Crateriforma conspicua: one gene and its partner. The protein of the gene in region 1 interacts with the protein of each later gene in a pairwise test. Links are inferred from orthologs where the notes say so. Each region holds a gene or a part of one and is shown on either strand. Other genes may lie near its edges.

The links.
Region 2: the proteins of leuS (region 1) and ligA interact in binary tests that used the Escherichia coli proteins (3 or more experiments, as listed by UniProt). The link is inferred for Crateriforma conspicua from one-to-one orthologs.

The regions. Positions count from the first base shown.
Region 1 is NZ_CP036319.1:4,850,744-4,859,125, forward strand. The notes cover bases 3,421-6,830. They hold leuS (leucine--tRNA ligase), read left to right. Parts: upstream 3,421-3,789; coding sequence 3,790-6,630; downstream 6,631-6,830. Other genes in these bases: Mal65_RS17660 (hypothetical protein), read right to left, coding at 6,659-6,830. In the rest of the region: accC (acetyl-CoA carboxylase biotin carboxylase subunit), read right to left, coding at 1-371; accB (acetyl-CoA carboxylase biotin carboxyl carrier protein), read right to left, coding at 390-866; Mal65_RS17645 (M24 family metallopeptidase), read right to left, coding at 1,028-2,143; Mal65_RS17650 (leucine-rich repeat domain-containing protein), read right to left, coding at 2,220-3,185; more of Mal65_RS17660, read right to left, coding at 6,831-7,258; biotin synthase BioB, read left to right, coding at 7,572-8,382.
Region 2 is NZ_CP036319.1:3,956,910-3,964,873, forward strand. What follows is about bases 2,420-5,411. They hold ligA (NAD-dependent DNA ligase LigA), read left to right. Parts: upstream 2,420-2,872; coding sequence 2,873-4,951; downstream 4,952-5,411. Other genes in these bases: Mal65_RS14595 (protein kinase domain-containing protein), read left to right, coding at 2,420-2,443; Mal65_RS14605 (GspE/PulE family protein), read left to right, coding at 5,131-5,411. In the rest of the region: Mal65_RS14585 (cation:proton antiporter), read left to right, coding at 1-297; Mal65_RS14590 (hypothetical protein), read left to right, coding at 294-962; more of Mal65_RS14595, read left to right, coding at 1,100-2,419; more of Mal65_RS14605, read left to right, coding at 5,412-6,447; Mal65_RS14610 (amidohydrolase), read right to left, coding at 6,481-6,843; Mal65_RS14615 (DMT family transporter), read right to left, coding at 6,868-7,497; redox-regulated ATPase YchF, read right to left, coding at 7,582-7,964. UniProt on the Escherichia coli protein: DNA ligase that catalyzes the formation of phosphodiester linkages between 5'-phosphoryl and 3'-hydroxyl groups in double-stranded DNA using NAD as a coenzyme and as the energy source for the reaction.

The DNA of each region.
Region 1 (8,382 bases):
ATGGCGATCGACCGGGCGGTATTTTTGTCGCCCAGTTTGCGCATCGCATCGGCACTGGGGCCGATGAACTCGAATCCGCTTTCCCGACAGACTTCGTTGAAGTGGGCGTTTTCCGACAGAAAGCCGTAGCCCGGGTGGACCGCGTCGGCATCGGAAACTTCTGCGGCCGCGATGATTTGATCGATCCGCAGATAGCTGTCGGCACTGCGGGCGGTACCGACACAGTACGCTTCGTCGGCCAATTGGACGTGCATCGAATCACGGTCGGCGTCACTGAAGACGGCGACGCTGGTGATGCCCATTTCACGACAAGCGCGGATGACGCGCAGCGCGATTTCGCCGCGGTTGGCGACCAGAATTTTCTTAAACATAGAACGTCAGGTTTTGCTTCAACCGTCCAGCGGTTGGACACGGAACAACGGTTTGCCAAAGTCGACGGCTTGTTGGTCTTGGGCCAACACTTCAACGATCTTGCCGCTGCATTCGGCGGGGATTTCGTTGAAGACCTTCATCGCTTCGACGATGCAGCACACCGTATCGGGGCTGACCACCGTGCCGACCTTGACGAACGTTTCCGATTCGGGATTGGGGCGTGAATAAAACGTGCCCACCATCGGCGCGTTGATCGTGATGGTGCCCGACGTGTCGGCCGATGCATCGGCAGGCGCCGCGGCCGGTGCAGCCGCCACCGGTGCCGGTGCGGCGACGGGCACGGCAGCCTGGGCAACCCCACGGCACAGTTTGATTTTTTCGTCGCCTTGCTGAAGATCGACTTCGCCAAGCTCGTGCTGTTCCATCAACTGGACGATTTGACGGATGCGATCGATGTCAAACACGCCGGTGTTTGACTTTTCTCCCTTGCTCATTCTTTATCGTTCTATCGCGGAGGTGACGGGAAAAGCCACGGATGATTTTCAGCAGCGCGAGGCTTCGTGGTGGGTGCCCCGACCGGGCCGCCCCAGCCCCGTTGGGCCCGGGTGGCGAATCAGTATCGGCGCTGTGGCCCCAAAAGATCAGATCGCAGACTTTACAGAATCAGCCGACAATCATCGAGGCCCTTGGGCAATCGCGTCAGCACTTCGCACCCGGAATCGGTCACCAAGACGTCATCTTCGATTCGGATGCCGAATTCACCCTCGAAATAGACGCCGGGTTCAACCGTGACGACCATCCCGCTGGACAACACCTGCGGGCTGACCGACGCCATCCGGGGGGATTCATGGATCTGCAGCCCGATGCCGTGTCCCAAGCCGTGTTTGAAAGCGTCGCCCATTCCCGCCGCTTCGATCACATTGCGGGCAGCCGCATCGACATCGCTGGCAGCGACGCCATCGCTGATGCGTTCGATCGCCGCCAATTGAGCTGCCAAAACCACGTCGTAGGCGCGACGAAACGCATCGCTAGCGGCGTCACGATGCAGCGTCCGCGTCAGGTCGCTGGCATAGCCTTGATAAAAAGCCCCCCAGTCGATCAACAGCGTCGGGGCATCGCCCAGCGGAACCGCATCGGGCCGATAATGGGGCAGGGCACCACTGGGCTGGGCACCAACGATGGGTTCAAAACTGACCCCCGATGCCCCCAGGGTCCGCATCACGGATTCCAAGTCATGGGCGACTTCGCGTTCGGTCATCCGAGGCGTCAAACGGCTGGTCACCGAAACATACGCTCGTTCGGCGATGTCGATGGATTGGCGGATCCGACCAATTTCAAATTCGTCTTTGATTTGCCGCAACGCTTCGACGACGCCCGCGGTCGGCACCCACTGGATCGACGGCTCGGCATCGGCCAAACGGTCTTGCCAAGCGTCCCACTGGGCCAACGTGACGCTGGATGATTCGACGCCGACGCGACGGTAACAGGATCCGGCGAAGACCTCCGCCAGCAAGTCCGGCATTGATTGAGAGGGCGGCCGAACCGCGGCGGCCAAGTGAGGACACTCCTGGGCGATTTGTGTTTCGTATCGTCGGTCACTCAACAGCGTCGCTTCGCCGGTTCCGACCAACAGGTACGAACTGTCGCCGGTAAACCCGGACAAGTATCCGACATTGATTTCGTCGGTCACCAACAACGCATCGATTTGGTGCGTTTCGAAGGACTGACGCAAAGAGCGCAAACGATCGGCGTGGGGGGCTTTCGCATTCATGCCGCCAATCATGACGGTTCGGGCGCGTCGATCCAAGTCTGTGCGAATGGGATTCGACGCGATGGCCGGCCGCCGATCAGTCGTGGCGATGGGCGTGGGGGTCGCGATCGTGGTGCTGCTGATCGACGTGCACGTGCAACTGTGGCTTGGTGTCGAACAGCCATTGCCATCCGACATCGGTCACCGCGGAATCGTCCAAATACAGCGATTCCAGGTAGGGCATTTCCGCCATCAACTTCATCCCTTCGTCGGTCACCCCGATGCCGATCAGGTGAATGCCACGCAGCGACGTCAAACCGGCGATCGCGCGGCAAATGTCATTGCCCGCTCGATCGGTTCCCAAACGCAGCTGTCTTAACCGCGGAAGTTTGCCCAGCTGGGCGACACCATCGGCCGTCACCCGGCTGTGCGGCAGATTGATCAGCCACAGATCGGAACACTCGGTCAGCGACGCCAAGCCTTGGTCGGTGATCGGCGACAATCGCAAGCGGACGTGCTGCAACTTGGGCAACGACGCGATCGCCGCCAAGCCTTCGTCACCGATGCTGCCTTGGTCAAAGATCACGTGTTGCAAACTGTCCAAGCCCCGCAATTGTTGACACATCGCGTCGGTGACCTCGAATTCGGTCACGTGGATGGATTGCAGATCTTCGGCACGAATCTGTTCGACCAGAGCGTGAAAGCGCTGGGCCGCGGGAACTTCCTCCGTCGTTTCCGGCATCACATCCAGCGATTCGCCGCCCCAGAACACAACCACCGCGATCACCGCCGCGATCACCGCGACGGCCACGGCCAACTGTTTCTTTCGGCGCCGCCGTCGTCGTTCATCCTGGACGGTCACCGGCGGAGCGTCGTCCAACCCCGTGTCATCGCCCGGCAGGACTTCATCGGCGGGATCGCCCGCAAGATCGCCTTGGGCACCCTGCGACGCGGATTCGGGGTCGGTTCCGGCTTGGACGTCGGTGGCTGCGTCGGCGTTGACTTGTTCGTCAGACGCTGCGTCGTCAGTCGCGGCTTCGCGCTGGGGATCGTTGGTCGGCATGCTGGCGATTGTATCCCCGCACCGGGGCACGTCGTAGCGCACCCCGGTGCGTCGTGACTTCATCGCCGCAGGTCATTGTCGAGACGATTGACCCAGTAATCGTCGCGCGGTGATCCTGGCACGTCCGTACACCAAAGGTCACGCGGCTGCGAAACCTTTGGCAGGCACGGATGGCGTTCTTTTCCCGCAAAAAGAACGCTGGCGATGAAGCCTGGTTGGTCGGTGGGGGGATCCGTCGCTGCCGAACGTTCACATCCGGCGGGCGGTCACAAACGTCGGTCAACGGCACGACCGCCTGTGCGGACATGTCTCCGGCGGGTTCGCCGATTTGGCCACAAAGGGATCGCTGAAAGAGGGACGGATCCGGTCGTCAATCGCGGGATAACAGCCGCCGTGGACCGCTGTCAACGTCGATTGCGGTGAAACGTAGGTCCCCCGGCGGCGATTGCCCGGTCATGGAAGCTTCCACGACGTTGACCTAGAATCCCGCCTCGCGATGCCCTGGCGTTGCCGAGCCCGCCGAATCCATCGCCCCCGGGCGATGGCGGCAATGCCGACGCTCCGCCGTGATCCCCTGTTTCCCGACGACTCGACTGCGATACCGATGCCGCGTTACAACCCCGCCGAAATCGAACCCCGCTGGCAAGAATACTGGCTGACCCATCGCACGTTCGCCACGCCACGTTTGCCCGGCGGGACCAAACGCTACGTGCTGGACATGTTCCCCTATCCCAGCGGCGACGGTCTGCATGTCGGTCACCCCGAAGGCTACACGGCGACGGACATTGTTTCACGGTTCGCACGGCTGCGCGGCGAAAGCGTGCTGCACCCGATCGGTTTCGATTCGTTCGGATTGCCCGCCGAGGAACACGCGATCAGCACCGGCGAACACCCGCGGATCCAGACGCAACGGAACATCGACAACTTCACACGCCAATTGAAGATGCTGGGGTTCAGCTACGACTGGGATCGGGTCGTCGCGACGACGGACGAAGACTATTTCCGCTGGACCCAGTGGATTTTTCTGGTCCTGTACGACACCTGGTTCGACGACGAACAACAAAAGGGTCGCCCGATTTCCGAGTTGCCGATCCCGGCGGAAATCGCCGCCCAAGGTGATGCGGTGATCGAATCGTACCAGGACGATCATCGTCTGGCCTATCAAGACGACGCGTTAGTGAATTGGTGTCCCGATTTGGGGACGGTATTGGCCAACGAAGAAGTGATCGATGGCAAAAGCGAACGTGGCGGCTATCCGGTCAAACGTATCCCGCTGCGTCAGTGGATGTTGCGGATCACTGCGTATTCCGAACGCTTGTTGTCCGGCCTGGACGATTTGGACTGGCCCGTCGGCATCAAGAAACTGCAACAGGATTGGATCGGACGCAGCACCGGCGCGGAAGTCGATTTCTTCATCGGCCCGGCCGACCAGTTTGACGCTTGGAAAACCGAACGTGCCAAGTCAGGCTTTCCGACAGATCCCACCGATGCCCTGCGTGTCTACACGACTCGGCCCGACACCCTGTTCGGCGCGACGTACATGGTCGTTGCACCGGAGCATCCGATGCGGGATCGATTGACCACCGAAGATCAATCGCCGCAAGTCAAAAAGTATTGCGAACAAGCATCCTTCAAAAGTGATCGGGAACGCACCGAAGGCGACAAGAACAAAACCGGCGTCTTCACCGGATCGCACGCGATCAACCCGGTCAACGGAAAACCGATTCCGATCTGGGTCGCCGACTATGTGTTAGCTGGTTATGGGACGGGCGCGATCATGGCGGTTCCGGCGCACGATGAACGCGACTTTGATTTCGCCCAAGCATTCGACTTGCCAGTGATTCCCGTCGTACGGCCTGATGACGATGATCCCCGGCGCGAAGTCATCTTGGCGGGCAAGGCTTGTTTTTCGGCCACCGGCGTGGCGATCAACAGCGGCCCGTTTGATGGCCAGACGACAGACCAAGTCAAAAAAGCCGTGACCGAATCGCTGGACGGCGATCACCTGGGCCGTGCCGCGGTCAATTACAAGCTTCGCGATTGGTTGTTCAGCCGCCAGCGTTTCTGGGGCGAACCGTTCCCCGTGCTTCATGAAATCGATGAAGCCGGCGAATTGACCGGCCGCAAACGCACCGTGCCGGCCGAAGACTTGCCGGTGACGCTGCCGGAACTGGAAGACTTCAAACCCCACGGCCGCCCCGAGCCGCCGCTGGCCAAGGCCGACGACGACTGGTTGATCGTCGAATTGGACGGACGACGTTTCCGACGCGAAACCAACACCATGCCCCAGTGGGCGGGATCTTGCTGGTATTACCTGCGGTATATCGATCCGAAAAATAACCAATGCATGATCGACCCCGAGCTGGAAAAGGCTTGGATGCCCGTCGACCTGTACGTGGGCGGTGCCGAACATGCCGTGCTGCACCTGTTGTACGCCCGGTTCTGGCACAAGGTCCTGTACGATCGCGGACACGTGACCTGCGCCGAACCATTCGGACGGCTGGTCAACCAAGGCATGATCTTGGGCCAAGCACAATTTCACTTGAGCGAAGATCAGGCCCAACAGCACCAGAAACCCCTGGCCGACGTTGGCATCGAAGCGGTGCGAGGCAAAGAAGACGACAAGACGTTGGTGTTGCGAAGCACCGACGGCCACGACCTTGACGATGATGCGACGGAAAAACGCAAAGGCAAGTTGTTCGTCAAAGGCACCGACATCGAAGTCATCGCCAAAGCCGACAAGATGTCCAAGAGTCGTGGCAATGTCGTCAACCCTGACGCGGTGGTGCGTGAATACGGTGCCGACTCGCTGCGCCTGTATGAAATGTTCATGGGACCACTCGAAGCCACCAAGCCCTGGAACATGTCCGGCGTCGGCGGCGTGCGAAACTTCTTGGATCGCGTTTGGCGAATGATCGTGGATGCGAAATCCGATGACGATCAACTGTGTGCCGAATTAGTCGACCAGCCCTGCAACGAAGAACAGAACCGTGTCCTTCACCAAACGATCAAAAAAGTAACCGAAGACACCGAAGGGCTCAGCTTCAACACGGCGATCGCACGGATGATGGAGTTCACCAACTTCTTCACCCGCCAAGACGAACGACCGATCGAAGCGATGAATTCGTTCCTCGTTCTGTTGTCGCCCTATGCCCCACACTTGGCCGAGGAACTTTGGAACCGCCTGGGGCACGATGATTCGATCGCCCATGCCACCTGGCCGACCTGGGACGAAGATGCGATCCGCGAATCAACCATCGAGATCCCGGTCCAGCTGAACGGCAAGGTGAAGACCAAGATCAACGTCCCCGCCGATGCCAAACCGGACGACATGATCCAAGCCGCGTTGAATGACGACAAAGTCCAATCGCTGGTGGACGGGAAAACGGTCGTCAAGAAAATCGCCGTGCCCGGACGTCTGGTGAACTTCGTCGTCAAACCCTGACGAATCGGCGTCATGCACCAACGCCGATTCAGCGGGCCGTGCGACAGGCCGCGTGGGCGGCACAGGACACGCAACCGACGCAACCTTTGGCGGCGTCGGTGCCGCACCCTGGACCGCATCCGGTTTCCAGCAATTCGGCAAATTCACCCGTGCGAACCACTGCTTCATATTGTCGCACGATGTCGCCGGTGATCGCGTCGATCTGCTCGGGAACGTCGCCCAAAAAATGCAGCAACAGCGTCCCGCCGTCGAACAAGTGATCGACGTCCAACAGCGTCGCGACGATCCCCGCCGATCGGATCGCGTCGCGACAGGCCTCCACCGCTTCGCATCGATGCCGATCCAAGCGTCGAATCAGCAATTCGTCCTGGGGTGTGGTGCGGCGCAGTATTCGGGGCGAGGGACCGGCTTGACGCCCTTGTAGGAAATTCCACCTCACCGGCGACACCAGTTCCCCCAGCTCCACGCCCCGCGATGTCCGCACCAAAACTCGGTCGCGGCGGCCCAGTGGACGATCCGACGCGGACGCCGGGGCGGATGCCGATGCCAGTTCGGCCAGACACCCCAGACGCAACGTCCACGCTTGGGGCCCCGCTTGGGGACTTCGATCAGGTTCGGTGGGATCCAACGTAGACGGTTCACAAATGGGTTCGCGACGGTCGGCCGCTCTTGCTGAATTGTCGGCCAAGGGCCACCATGTTGAACGATCTGCACCGCAGATGCAAAAGCCCGCCCGATGCGATGGGCCGACCGATACGAATCCGCTTTTTGCGGAACCAAACGTCCGGTCGCGCCCCAGAAATCGTGTCATGGACGGCGTCCCCGATCCTGTTCATCGAATTCAGCGAGCCCGATAGATCATGTCGACCACCGACGCGGCCACCCCGGAGACCCTGCCTCCCGTTTCCACCGATTCCGACGTGGCGATCAACGCCAAGCCGATGGCGGAACCCGGTTTCTATGACTCACTGGCCTCCTCGGTGCTGGCCGGCGAAACAATCAGCCGTGAAGACGCGTTGGCGATCATCAACGCTTCGGACTTGGACGTCCCGGCGATCATGGCCGCCGGTTTCCGGATCCGCCAAAAGCATTTCGGCCGTACCGTTCAGCTGTACTTTCTGATGAACGCGAAAAGCGGACTCTGCCCGGAAGACTGCAGCTACTGCAGCCAGTCCAAGGTCAGCAACGCGCCGGTTCCCAAGTACAACATTCTGCAGCGCGATCGCTTGATGGAAGCGGCCAAGCTGGCGCATGAACGGGGCGCGAAAACCTATTGCCTGGTTATCTCCGCTCGCGGCCCGAACGAACGCGAAATGAACGCGGTCGAATCCATCGTGCCGGAAATCAAAGCCAAGTATGACTTGGACATTTGCGCCAGCCTCGGGCTGCTGGACCGCGAACAAGCCGATCGTTTGTTTGCCGCCGGTGTTGATCGCATCAACCACAATCTGAACACCAGCGAAAACTATTACGGTCACATCTGTTCGACGCACACCTACGAAGACCGCAAGCAAACGCTGGAAAACGTTCGCGACGCGGGAATGGAAATGTGCAGCGGTGGGATCATCGGGATGGGCGAATCCCACGACGACATCGTGCAGATGGCGTTCGACTTGAAAGAGCTGGGCGTGCATTCCATTCCGCTGAACATTCTGAACGCCATCGACGGCACGCCATTGGAAGGCACCCAAGCGATGTCGCCCAACGATTGCTTGAAAGCGTTGGCGATGTTCCGGTTCGTCAACCCGGATC
Region 2 (7,964 bases), 890 kb from region 1 along the record:
ACAAAAAACTTGCTGGGCCGTGAATTGTTCGGCGAAGGGATGACGTTCTCGGCGATCGCGGCGATGTACCAAGCCGGCGCGACGTTCAAGTCCACCAAGCTGACCGATGCGTTCACCTACGACGACTTCATGGAACGCTACGGTGAAGACACGGTTTTGCTGTGCGTCATCAAGGATGACAATAGCCTGTCGATCAATACGGTCGGCGATCCTTTGCGTCCGGTGTCGGGTCAAACCGTATTGGCACTGGTCCACTCGGTTCCCGTCCCGCCCGATCACGCGGTGATGCAGTCGTGAATTTGCCCGATCCCTTTTCGTTGTGCGTCGCGTTGATGCCGCTGGCCGGTTACCTGTTGCTGATCGGCGGTTTGCGTCTGTCGGGACGACCGTTCGTGACAACGTCGGCGCGCGAAGCGGCATCGTTGGGCATCGCGGTGGCCGGTTTTGCCGCCATCGGTCCCGCCCAATTGTTTTTCCCTTCCGCCGCCGGTGCCCTTTTCGGTTGGCGTGTGTGGTTCATGCTGGCCGCGTTTTATGCATTGTGCGTGGCGTTGGTCTCCCTGACGACGCGGCCGCGAATCTGCATTCACGGCTTGCTGATCGACGAGGCCTTTCCGGCGGTTTGTCGCGCCGCGCGAACGATGGACGCGGACGTACAAACCGATGCCCGCGGCTTTCAAATCTTCTTTCCGCACCACGGCTTTCGATTCCGGCTGGATTCCCATCCGGGCGTCGACCACGTCAGCGTGATCGCGTTTGAACCCAATGTGACTGTCGGGTTTTGGTTCCAATTTTTGAAAGCCATCCGGGGCGAAGTCGCTCAAACGCCCGTCGTGGCGGGCTCACGTGGCGTTGCGATGGTGGTCGCTGCGGTGCTGATTCTGGGTTTCTTGCTGTATCAAGCGGTTCCAAACCAAGAATTGCTGGTCGAAGGTTTCCGGCATTTTCTTTACCGCGAATAGCGTCGTCTGTTGCACGCTTGCTCTTGTCCGGTGGGCGGCGTGGCAGAAAAGGTCTTTGATTTTGTCGGGCAATTCCCCCCCACGGGACTGTCCGGTTCGTTAGACTGAACGAACGCGAAGGCGAATTGAGGTTACCGATGGACGCATCGAGCGAAAATCTGGGGCACTCAGACGATCCGAGGGGCCAGCGGCGAACAGGTGCAGCGCGGCGTGAATCGCTGACCACCGATTTTTCGCTGCCGAATCAAGCCGAGACGATTTGTGACGAAACGCCACCGGTGCTGGACAGTCCCCGGTACGAAATCTGTGGCCGCATCAATCGTGGCGGCATGGGCATCATCTACCGTGCCCGCGACCTGACCTTATGCCGCGACGTTGTCGTCAAAGTTCTGCGGCAGGACCGGAACGATCAAGCCGGCGGCCTGGAAGATTTCCAAAACGAATCGCAAGTCATCAGTTACCTGTCGCATCCCGGGGTCATTCCGATTTACGACCGCGGACGGTGCAATGACGGTCGCCCCTACCACGTGTTGAAACTGGTCGACGGCAAAACACTGGGCGACGTGTTGCGGCAAAAAACGATGCCACGTTTCCAGTTATTGAACGTCTTCGCCGACATCTGTGAAACGATGGCGTTTGCGCATTCCAAGGGAATCATTCACTTGGACCTGAAGCCGTCCAACGTGATGGTCGGACCGTTTGGCGAAGTCCACGTGATGGACTGGGGACTGGCACACTATCACAGCGATCAGCCGAATCCGCCGGAACTGAGCTGTCTGAGCAACGATTTTGAAAACCGTTCGCGGGTCCGTGGCACTCCGGAATACATGGCGCCCGAACAGGCCGGTGGCGGTCAGGTCGGACCGGCGACCGATGTGTTTGGCTTGGGTGCGATTCTTTGCGAAATCTTGACGGGGCATCCGCCCTACGAAGCGGACCATGTTCGAATCGTGTACCAGATGGCGCTGGACGCATCGCAGGGCCAGATCAAGGATCGTTTGCGGAACTGTGATTGCGATCCGAATTTGCGCCGGTTGGCCATCCGGTGCATGGCTTCGTCATCCGAGGACCGTCCGGCCGACGCGTTGGAGGTGGCTCAAGCGGTGGCGGATTACCACGAGACAGCTTTGGAACAACTGCGAAGCGACATGAATCGCTTTTTCGAATTGTCGCTGGACTTGTTTTGCATCGCTGATTTTCAAGGATTTTTCCAGCGGATCAACGGCAATTTTTCACGCCTTCTTGGCTATGACGACCACGAGCTGAAGACGCGTCCCTTCATCGACTTTGTGCACCCCGAGGACCGTGAAAAAACGCGGGCGCAGATGAGTGTGCTGGATCGTGGAAAGCCCGTCGTCCGATTTCGAAACCGGTATCAACGCCGCGACGGTCGGTACGTCGTGCTGGAGTGGACCGCCAAAGCGATCCGCAGCGAAGGTGTCATCTTTGCCGTCGCGCGCGATGTCACCGAATTGACTTGACGCCGGGCGTTGGGGGGCACGCAAATGTCCGCCGCAATTTCGGGGAATTTAATGGCGACCGGTGTCGCCGGAAACCGAAAGTTGCTCTTGCTGGCTCGTTGCTCGGGCCTAAGATGACAACGCGGGTCGAAGAAACCCGCACCGATTTTGGCCGTCTTTTCGGCAGAGGGATCATTTTTAGGGTTCGCCCTCGTCACCAAAGGCTTGTGCAGTAGCACGCTGAGACGAGCGCGTTTCTCCCAGCGGCTCCATCATGCCGCCGACCGGTCAAAATCATTTTGCCGATGGGAAGGGTTAACGCCCGACTCGTCGGTTTTTTTTTGCGCCGCTAGAATCGCCCCGCCGTTCCCAACGGGGCCCCGCTGCTGCGTGTCTTGGTTTCGCCACCGGCCCCGCCCCGCCATTCTCTTTTCGATAAAGATAACGGGCATGACAGACAAGTCGGTCGCCGAGGAAGTTCAGTCGCTGCGCCAGCAGATTCGACATCACGATCGACTGTACTACGTCGACGCGACGCCGGAAATCAGCGATCTGCAGTACGACCGCCTGCTGAAGCGTTTACAGCAACTGGAACAGGATCACCCCGACCTGCGTGATCGCGATTCGCCCACGATGCGGGTCGGCGATCAACCGGTCGCGCACCTGGACCAGGTCGCCCATCGCGTGCCCATGTTGTCAATCGATAACACGTACAGTCGCGATGAATTGCAAGCCTATTTTGAACGCACCGAAAAATCCCTGGACGGCAAACCGATCCGGTGGGTGATGGAATACAAAATCGATGGCGTCGCGGCGTCGGTGCGATACGAATCGGGACGCATGGTGCTGGCGCTGACCCGTGGCAACGGCGAAGTCGGCGATGACATCACGCACAACATTCGAACGGTTCGCGATCTGCCCCTGATCCTGCACGACAACGGATCGGTACCGGATGTTTTGGAGATTCGCGGCGAAGTCTACATGACCAATGCGGACTTGGCCGATTTGAATGTCCGTCAAGCCGAACGCGGCGAACCGCTATACAAGAACACACGCAACGTGACTGCGGGCACGATCCGATTGCTGGATCCCGCGATCGCCGCCCAGCGAAACCTGCGTTTCTTTGCACACGGCATCGGCGAAGTGTCGGGCATGGACGCGGACAACCACATGGAATTTTTGAAACGGCTCGGGGACTTTGGCATTCCGCCGACACCCGACGTGATGGTGTTCGACCATTGGTCCGACGCGATGAAAGCGGTCGCGGCGTTGGAAGACGAAATGCCAGACCTGCCGTTCGAAGTCGACGGGATCGTTTTTAAAGTCGACGACTTTGCCAACCGCGAAAAACTTGGCATTCGCAGTAAGAGCCCGCGTTGGTTGGTCGCGTACAAGTTTGAACGCTACGAAGCCACCACACGACTGAACCAGATCACGGTCCAAGTCGGCAAAACCGGAACCGTCACACCGGTGGCTCATCTGGATCCGGTGGAAATCGCCGAAACCACCGTCTCCCGCGCTTCGTTGCATAACGCTGATGAAATCGAGCGGCTGGATGTCCGCGAAGGCGACGTCGTTGTGGTTGAAAAAGCCGGCAAGATCATCCCCAAGGTCGTGCGCGTCGAAAAACACCTTCGCACTGACGACTTGAAACCCTACGCCTTTCCCAAGCGATGTCCCGAGTGTGATACCGATCTGGTTCGGGATGAAGGCGGTGTCTACATCCGATGCCCCAACCCAGCGTGCCCCGCGCAGTTGCGTCAAAAGCTGATCTATTTCGGCAGCCGCACGGGCATGGACATTGATGGTCTGGGCGACGAATTGGTCGACGTTCTGCTGGACCGTGGATTGGTCAAAACGTATGGCGACCTTTATCGATTGACTGCTGACCAAGTCGCCGAATTGAATTGGATCCGATTGCGGAAAGGACGCGACGGCAAAGAGATCGAAGTCCAGGTGGGACAGAAGAATGCGGACAGCCTGATCCAAGGGATCGACGCCAGTCGTGATCGTGGTTTGGCACGAGTGCTGGCATCGCTTTCAATCCGTCACGTCGGTCCCAGTGTCGCGCGGATCATCACAGGCAAATACCACACGTTGGATCTGCTTCGCGAAGCATCACAAGAAGACTTGGCCGACATTCACGAGATCGGTGACCGGATCGCCAGCAGTCTGCACGAATTCATCCACAGTGATGTTGGTCGCCAAACGCTGAACGACCTGGCTGCGGCCGGCGTCAAGATGACCGATCCCGAACCGGTGCCCGATGATGACGACCAACGGTGGCTGTCGGGCAAGACCCTGGTCGTCACGGGCACGCTGAAACACTTCAAGCGTGACGAAATCAAAAAGGCGATCACCGAACTTGGGGGACGGGCCAGCGGCAGCGTCAGTAAGAACACGGATTTCCTGGTCGCCGGTGAAAAGGCCGGCAGCAAGCTGGACAAGGCCAAACAATTGGGCGTTCGGGTCGTCGACGAAGACGAATTTCGCGCATGGTTGGCCGACAATCGCATCCATGACGCGTGACCACGACCGGTGGCGGATTTGCTAGGATCTTGCTGCTGCATGGGATCGACATCACGCCGACCCGTTTTGTCGGATTGCCCCCCCAAAGTTGCCCGCAGGACGCGGTCGTCACGGTGACGGGCCAGCACGACACACACGGGACACGGTCGATCCGGCGCGACATCGATCGATCGTGGTCGATGAAGGGATCAATGATCCAGCCTTCCTGCCGGGACACCGAAATGGGATCCACCGATTCGTCATCCGCGACCGACGCGGAAATTGATTTTCAAGCCGCTGATGCCGGAATGGAATTGGCACCAGCGGAAACTTTCGCGTTAAATCTTTTGGAATGGGCGGTCGAGCGGCACGCCAGCGACCTGTTCATCAGCGACGCGGAATCCTGCGTCATTGTTTCGGTCCGTCGAATGGGCCGCATCGAACAAGTTCGCCGGTTTGCACGCAGTTACGGACGACGGCTGCAAGGGTTCCTGCGGGTCGCGGCAAATTGTGACGCCGGCGACGCGATTCGCCCGACTGAAGGACGCGGCGTGGTGCAAACGCCCTGCGGTCGTGAAATCGACTTGCGGCTCAGCACGATGCCCACGCTGTTCGGGACGGATGTCGCGGTGCGCCTGTTCGATCCGGAAAGCGGATGTCGCGACCTCAATCAATTGGGGATGGACGATTGCGACGTCCAGCAACTGCGCGAACTGTTATCGCACCGCGGTGGACTGATCTTGGTGTCCGGTCCGGTCGCCAGCGGCAAGAGCAGCACGATGTATGCTGCGGTGAAGCATTTGAACGACGGTCATCGCAAAATTCATACGCTGGAAGACCCGATCGAACATGCGATCGACGGGGTGATGCAAACGCAGGTCAACGCAAAAGCCTGCTTGGACTTTGCCGATCTATTGACGGTCGTTTTGCGTCACAGCCCCGACGTCATCATGATCGGTGAAATCCGTGACAGCGTGACGGCAACCACCGCGGTCCGCGCCGGTGCCAGTGGCCAATTGGTGCTTGCGACGATCCACGCCAAGAGTGCTGCCGAGGCGATCGATTCGCTGCTGCACTATGACGTCCCGCCAAAGTTCGTTGCCAACGCGCTGGTCGGCGTCATTTGTCAACGACTCGTCCGGCGACTGTGCAAAGAATGCCGAAGCCAGAGGGAAGTTCACGATCCGCTGCCCATCAGCCCCGCAGTCGCCAATCGTTTGGGCGACCAACCGCCGGGACTTTGGACGGCCCAGTCGTGCGACGCCTGTTTCGGTGACGGCTATGAATCGCTGTTTTGCCTGGCGGAAATCATGCGTGTGGAGGACACGATCACGCACTGCATCGAACACCGTGAACCGGCATCCGCGATTCACCAGACGGCCAAAGAGCAGGGCATGCTAAGTCTGGCCGACAATGCCGCCTTGAATATTTATCGCGGCGAAATGACGGCCGATGACGCGATTCGAATCATCAATGACGGCACGCTGGCGGAACTTTCCAGACGCTGTCGCGATTGACCCACCGGTTCATTCAGCGCGGCCGGATCGTCCTTAGGACACTGATTGGCCCAGAATTTCTGCGATCGCTTCGGTCGCGATCTGCAGCGAGCGGGCAGCCATCACAAAATTGGTGTGACCGGACACCTCCGGCTGGATTTCCACGTACAAGTCACACGCACGTCGCAGCCGACGCAGTTTCTTTTTGGCCATCTTCACGTAAGCGGCCGGATCATCGACTTCGTCAACCGGCCCGACGGCCAAGATAAAATCATAGATGTCGCGAACGATGTCCCGCAGATCTTCGTCGTCTTCGGCCTCGTCGCAGTGCTTTAAGAACGTACGGACCATCCACAGGTGCGCGACTTGACGATCAATCGCTTGCACCTGAGCGGTCAGCGTTTCGGATTCGCTCATCTTCGTGATTATCCGCAGCAGCGATCAGCCGGCCGCTTCGTCCGTGATCGCACCCTCGTTGTGCACAACGGCGTCACCCGCCGGTGCCGCGTCGGACGCCGCGTGATCGGCGGCACCGTGACCGTCGGCCGGCTTGGTGGGTGCGTGTCCGTGCGGGGTGTTACGTGCGACGATCACCACGCCGATGAACGTCAACGCCATTCCCACCCACAGCATCGGGCTGATTTTCACGCCTTCGTGCAATCGCAACACCGAAACGATCGCGGTCACGGCCACCGCGCCGCCAAACACGATGGGCATCACCAACAGGGCGTTGCCGCGGCTGGTCATCATTGCGGTGGTCAAACAACACGCGCCAAGTGCGCCCAGCGTGCCCGCCAAGAACCCCCACTTGGCCGTTGCGAAATGGGCCCCCGTGTACGTGAAGCTGTCTCCTTTGACCTTCATCATTGCGATGCCGCCGATGATCGCGATGACCAGATAAGCGATGCCGATGAAGACGTAAGGTTTGAAGGGGGACCAGCCTTCGGGCGGCAACAGCGGTTTGCCGTCGATGCCGCGCGGCGTTGCCGCATTGCCAATGGTCGGTCCGTAACAGCCCCAAAACAACGCGGTGCCGATGGCAAACAGGATGGGAATCAACATTTTGTTCATGAACGCCTCAGTCGGAGGATATTTGATCGGGTCAGGGGCGGAACAGAGTTTGATCGAAAGCGATGCCGTCCGTACCGCGGTGGGTCAGACGTTGAACAGGAAATGACAGATATCGCCGTCCTGCATCACGTAACTTTTGCCTTCCACGCGTAGTTTACCGGCCTGTCGAATTTCTTTTTCACCGCCGTGTTCTTCCAGGTCAGCAAGTGAATAGACTTCGGCGCGAATGAACCCACGCTCGAAATCACTGTGAATCACCCCCGCCGCTTGCGGCGCGGTCGCACCGATGGGTACCGGCCAAGCACGGACTTCCTTTTCGCCGGCGGTGAAGTAACTCTGCAAACCCAGCGTGTGATAGGCAGCTCGGGCGATTTGGTTCAGCGCCGGTTCGGCCAGCCCGACATCGGTCAACATTTCTTCGCGGTCTTCTTCATCCAGTTCCGCGATCTCCGCCTCCAGCTTCGCAC